2 linked regions of the Leisingera sp. NJS204 genome follow. The protein of the gene in region 1 interacts with the protein of each later gene in a pairwise test. Links are inferred from orthologs where the notes say so. Each region holds a gene or a part of one and is shown on either strand. Other genes may lie near its edges.

Region 1 (3,013 bases):
AAAACCGGCCCGTCTCCCAACAGCGGCAAAGCCTGGCGCAGACCGCCGCCAGTGTCGAGAATCTCGGGGGATTCGAGACTGATGCGTACACTATGAGGCTCTAAAAAGGTCCTTAACGGCTCAGGCTTGTAATGCAGGTTTGCTGCTATCCGGGCTGGCCGGATGGCTTGGGCGAGCTCCAGCGCATGGGCGATCAGTGGCCGTCCTGAGACTTCGATCATCGGTTTCGGCTTGTCGCGGGTCAGCTCCCGCATCCGGGTTCCAAATCCAGCGGCAAACAGCATGACGGCATCAGGGACGCGCTGCATCAGGGCCTCAGCCTATCCAGATTGTCCGGGGTTGGGGGCGGCAGGCCTTCACGCAGCAGATCCGCAACCGGAGCCAGCGCAGGATGCTCCAGCCCGCGAATGAAATGGTCCCACACCCGCGGGATCAAGTCCACGTAATGAGGTTTGCCGTACTCCAGGCTGAGCCTGGCAAAGACACCGAGGATACGAAGATTCCGCTGCACGCCCAGAACGGTATAGGCGGTGCGGAAACCAGACTCATCCACTCCGGTGGCAGAGATATAGCGATCAATCATCTGCATCTCGATGGCGGCCGGCACGTCGCGGCGGGCATCCTGCAGCAGCGACACCAGATCATATGCGCAGTGGCCGGCGCGGGCGTCCTGAAAGTCCAGCAAACCGACACGCGCCACCCCGTTGCGGTCCGGCAGCCACAGCAGGTTTTCGGCGTGGTAGTCACGCTGAACCAGAACAGGATCGCCTTTGACAGTTTCACGCAGGATGTCTTCGAATTGATCCTCGAACCTGGATTGCAAGTCAGGATCATGGCCGCCGAGGATACCGTCGCGGTACTTCAGCAGCGCCAGACCGGCCATTTCTGCCATCATTCGCGGGCCATATGGTTCAAGATCCGGCGTGGTTGCGTGATGCAAGGAAACCAGCGCATCGGTGGCCGCCTTATAGAGTTCCATTTCCAGCGCCGGTTTCTGAAGAACGACGCGTGCGAAAAGGTCATCACCCAGGTCTTCCAGCAGCAAAAAGCCATTCTCAACGTCCTGTGCCAGGATCTCCGGGGCGCTGAGACCCTGGGCCCGCAGGTATTCGGCAATGCGGATGAAAGGGCGGACATCTTCGCCCTTTTCCGGCGGCGCGTCCATCAGCACAACGGTCTTACCATTGTCGGCCGTCAGCCGTTCATAGCGCCGGTTGGAGGCATCGCCGGCCAGCGGACCGCGTTGCCAGCCGCCATAAGACGTAGCTGAGAGAAATCTTTCGCACAGGGTGTTGCGGTCAGTCATGCGCAGATGCGCTCCATCATGGGCCGCCATTTCATGTCGCTCCAGCTAAGCGTCAGACGGCGGCGGTCTTCATGTTCCGGATCCAGCGCCAGTTTCAGGCGAATGGCGTGGGCGGGGGTCAGTTCGGCCAGCCGGTCGGGCCATTCGACCAGGCAGATGGCGCTGTCGAACGCTTCGATCAGACCCAGTTCTTCCAGCTCATCCAGAGACGACAGCCGGTAAAGGTCGGTGTGCCACAGCTCACCGGCGGGCACGTCATAGGTTTGCACCAGAGTAAAAGTAGGTGAAGGGACGTCCTCCGGCACATCCATAAGCGATTGGATCAAATGGCGGGCGAAATGGGTTTTACCGGCGCCGATCACCCCCTCCAGCAACAGGCAATCGCCGGGGCGCAGGGCCCCGGCGATCTGTGCGGCCAATCGGGCCGTATCGTCCGGTGAGTTCAGCGTGCAGGACGCAGTTTCTGTTGTCATGGCGCTAGAATGGCGCCGCCGCCGGTCTGCTGCAAGCCGGTTTCCGGGCCTAGCCCTTGCTGATAGCGGGGAAGCGCTGCTGGCCTGCCGGCAAGGCCACAGTTTCCGGTGCCCGGAAGCTGACCATTGTAGCACCGTTCTGAATTGCGGAGACTTTGCAGACCATGCGCGTGCCATCACGCAATTGGACATGGGACCACCAGGCTTCGCGGCCGTCTCCGCCGGCAACAAAATCGCGGATCTCACCCCAGACAGGGGTCGGCGCACAGGTGTCCTGCCAGATCCGGCTGGCATCCATGATCGAGACTTTGGCAAAGCTGGCCTCAGGGTCCATTGACCAGAGGCTGCCATAGGCACTGTTAGAGAAGGTCATGCTGCCATCGCTGGCAAAGACCGTAATCGCCTCATCCATCTGGTCCATGATTGACTGGCCCATCTCAAGCTCTGAGCGGAACTGGCGGGTGAGTGTGACCTCGGCGGTGATGTCTTCGAACAGGAAGGCAATGGCGCCGTCCGGGTGCGGCCGGCCCGAAACCTTGTAAACGGATCCCGAAGGCAGCGACCAGGTTTCCTGATAGCGGCCTTCAGCGGCGGCCTCCAAGAGGTCGGCCATCTGGTGGCGCCAGCTGGAATAGCTTTTGGGTTCCGGCATCATCCGCTGGTCGCGCAGGCGGTCGAAGAAGGTCAGAAGATTGGGCCGCGAGCTGAGGAAATTGGCGGGCAGGGCAGTGAGGTCGATCAGCACCGGGTTGAACAGCACCAGCTGGCGGTTGCGGTCAAAAATCGCAAGGCCGATCGACAGCTGGGCAAACGTCTTGGCCAGAGTCTGCACGAAATTGCGCTGGGCAACCTCGGCGTCGACCACGGCATTCACATCCACCGCGTGACACAGCCAGCCGGCTTCGGTTTCTGTGGTGGAAACGTTATACCACAGTTTTTTGTTGCTTTCCGGCAGCGGGATGTAGATCCGCTCCGGCTTGCCGCTGTTCATCGGGTCGTGCAGATCGGTGAACAGCGGCTCGGCAAAGTCGGCATTGCGGCCGCGGATCTTCTGGCTGAGGTCGTCATAAGCGAGGTTGGACCAAGTAACGTTGCCCTCCTCCGACTGCAGCCAGACCGGGTAGGGCGCCTGATGCACGGCAGCGCGCAGGGTGGTCAGTTCCTGATCCAGGGATTTGTTCTGTTCTTCCAAGGTGCTGCGGCGCAGCTGCACGCGGGTGACCCCGTCGATCCA
Region 2 (2,908 bases), 1.4 Mb from region 1 along the record:
CTGCGGCTGAGGCCGGGCTGGCGGGCGCGGTGTTTCTGGCCCTGCTGATCCTGCACACCCCGGTCATCGGCTACAGCCCGTTGCCGTGGTAGGGGTTGACCCAGCCCGCTGCATGACCACCTATTAACTGAGACGAGACTGGAGAGAATGACCGATGCACCTGGCCTATGTGATGACTCAAGAACGCGGTGCCACTGACCGTTTGCTGAGCGAGCTTGCCGAACGGCTGCAGGCCAAGGGCATCCGCCTGGCCGGCATCGTGCAGACCAATGTCGAATGCTACGACAAGGAACTGTGCGACATGGATGTGCGGGTGCTGCCTTCAGGCGAAACCATCCGGATTTCGCAATCCCTGGGCGCGGGCGCCCGCGGCTGCCGCCTGAACCCGGAAGCGCTGGAACAAGCGGTCGGGCAGGTCTCTGCCACGCTGCAAACGGACCCGGCACCGCAGCTGATGATCGTCAATAAATTCGGCAAGCACGAGGCCGACGGGCGCGGCATGCGGCCCATAATCGGCGAGGCGCTGGCATTGGGCATTCCGGTGATTTCCGGCGTAAACCAGATGAATGTGGAGCCGTTCCAGACCTTTGCCGACGGTATGGCCGTGGAGGCGGGACCGGATCTGGACGCGCTGGTTGCCTGGGCGGAACAGGCCGTTTCTGAAACCGCCTGACTGGCGCATTCCCATTTCAAATCAAACGGAAAGCCCGCGAACTTCACGCGGGTTTTTTGCTGCGCCGGACAGCACAGGGGCGGCGCGCAGCCCATCCGGTCTGCAGCTGGGCCACCATCGTCCGGTCTGAATAGAAGAGAAGATGGTGGGCGACCCTGGAATCGAACCAGGCGTGCGTCTCCGCGAGGGAGTTACAGTCCCCTGCCACACCTTGCGGCCTGTCGCCCACTGTCAGTTGCATGTTGCACCTGATGTGGAGGCGTGATTACAAGCAGGCCAAAGGGGCGTCAACCGGAAAAACGCAAGTTTTCAGCACGCCTTGAAAATTCTTTCTGCCGGAGAGTAAAATGACCAAGAAGCCCAAATGGGTCGTCGCAAAAGAACAGTCCAAAAAGGCCGCCTCGGCAGAAACCGTTTGGCTGTTCGGGCTGCATGCGGTGCGCGATGCGCTGATGAATCCCCAGCGCGAGAAACTGCGCCTGATGGTGACCATGAACGCCGAAGTGAAACTGGCGGACGCCATCGCAGCCTCGGGCGTCGAGGCCGAGGTGATCGACCCGCGCAAGTTCAACCCTCCGATTGACGCACAGTCGGTGCATCAGGGCGCGGCACTGGAAGTGAAGCCCTTGAACTGGGGCGGGCTGGCCGACAATTGCATCGGCCGCGAGGCGCCGCGGGTGCTGCTGCTGGACCGGGTGACGGATCCGCACAACGTCGGCGCCATCCTGCGCTCGGCCGAGGTGCTGGGCGCCAGCGCCGTCATTGGCACACGCCACCATTCGGCACCTGAAACCGGGGCGCTGGCCAAGACCGCCAGCGGCGCGCTGGAACGCCAGCCCTATCTGCGGATGCGCAACCTTGCTGATACCATCGCTGAACTGCAGAACATGGGCTTTGTCGTACTGGGCCTGGACGGCGAGGCGGAGGACACCATTGAGACCGCACTGGACGGCAAAAAGCACCTGCCGGTAGCACTGGTTCTGGGCGCCGAAGGCCCGGGCCTGCGCCAGAAGACCAAGGAAACTGTTGACGGGCTGGTTAAGATTGACGCCGCGGGCGGTTTTGGCTCGCTCAATGTCTCCAATGCAGCGGCCATCGCGCTTTACGCCTCCATCGCCCGGTAGGGCCGCGGCGCCGGCCGTCACGGGCTGATCACATCTGCGTATGCCGTCTTTGCAAGAGCACGGCGGTGCGGCAGAGTCGGAAGTCTGTTGCAAGAAGTGAATGGAGTGCAATGTGGCCTTGCGTCTGGTCCTGATGGCCGTTGCGGTGATGTTTGTGTCCCTGCCGGATATGGCGCGGGCTGATGCTGCTGTTTTCTCTTCCCGTGCGGGCGTTGCTATCGGCGGGTATGATGCGGTTGCGTTTTTCGAACATGGCACGGCAGAACCCGGACGGCGCGGCCATGCGGTGATGTGGAAAGGCGTTGTCTGGCGGTTTGCATCAGCCCGCAATCAGGCGCAGTTCGAGGCCAACCCGCGGGCCTATGCGCCGGCCTTTGGCGGCTACTGCGCCTATGCGATGTCGCAGGGGCGGCTTCATGATGGAAACCCGCGAATCTGGGCCATCGTGGACGGAGAGCTGTTTCTTCTGAACAACCGCGGTGTCCACCATCTGTGGCAGGCGGACACCGTGCAGATGATTGCGGACGGCCGCGCGCATTGGCCTGCGGTTCTAAGGAAATAGCCTGTCACCTCACGATTGCGAGAGGTGCTCTTTTATTTTCCAGACTGTGGCCCATATTCAATAGGGACTGCGGAGTGGAACCACCGCAGATCTTTTTCACTGTCCCTCGTTCCATACCTAGCGCCCGGTTCGTCCGGGCGCTTTTTTGTTTGCCCTGCAGCGAATCCACCTTTGCCAAAGCGGGCGCCGCAGCTAGGGTGCGGGCCATGACAGAATACAGCGATGAGCATCTGAAAACGATCCTGCAACGGACCAAAGTGGTGGCGGTGGCCGGCGTGTCGATGAACCCGGTGCGCCCCAGCTATTACGTGGCGCGCTATCTGGGGCTCAAGGGTTACCGGGTGATTCCGGTGAACCCCGGCCATGCAGGCAAGATGCTGTTTGGCGAAACGGTGCGGGCCAGTCTTTCTGAAATAGACGTCCCGGTGGACATGGTCGATATCTTCCGCCGCTCAGAGGCGGTGCCGCCCATTGCGGACGAGGCGCTGGAGGCATTTCCTGAGCTGCCGACAATTTGGATGCAGATTGGTGTGGAACATGCCGAAGCCG

What was found. The genes of interacting proteins can lie anywhere in the genome.
Region 2: the proteins of tsaE (region 1) and rlmB interact in binary tests that used the Escherichia coli proteins (3 or more experiments, as listed by UniProt). The link is inferred for Leisingera sp. NJS204 from one-to-one orthologs.

Annotation. Positions count from the first base shown.
Region 1 is NZ_CP035417.1:4,127,923-4,130,935, forward strand. Bases 42-2,982 are described here. They hold tsaE (tRNA (adenosine(37)-N6)-threonylcarbamoyltransferase complex ATPase subunit type 1 TsaE), read right to left. Parts: upstream 1,780-2,982; coding sequence 1,303-1,779; downstream 42-1,302. Other genes in these bases: ETW24_RS20065 (nucleotidyltransferase family protein), read right to left, coding at 42-308; ETW24_RS20070 (aminoglycoside phosphotransferase family protein), read right to left, coding at 308-1,306; ETW24_RS20080 (PAS-domain containing protein), read right to left, coding at 1,829-2,982. In the rest of the region: more of ETW24_RS20065, read right to left, coding at 1-41; more of ETW24_RS20080, read right to left, coding at 2,983-3,013. UniProt on the Escherichia coli protein: Required for the formation of a threonylcarbamoyl group on adenosine at position 37 (t(6)A37) in tRNAs that read codons beginning with adenine.
Region 2 is NZ_CP035417.1:2,721,470-2,724,377, reverse strand. Bases 73-2,908 are described here. They hold rlmB (23S rRNA (guanosine(2251)-2'-O)-methyltransferase RlmB), read left to right. Parts: upstream 73-1,020; coding sequence 1,021-1,797; downstream 1,798-2,908. Other genes in these bases: ETW24_RS13375 (CoA-binding protein), read left to right, coding at 2,566-2,908; ETW24_RS13380 (YHS domain-containing (seleno)protein), read left to right, coding at 1,910-2,359; ETW24_RS13390 (DUF2478 domain-containing protein), read left to right, coding at 155-673; ETW24_RS13395 (NnrU family protein), read left to right, coding at 73-92. In the rest of the region: more of ETW24_RS13395, read left to right, coding at 1-72. UniProt on the Escherichia coli protein: Specifically methylates the ribose of guanosine 2251 in 23S rRNA.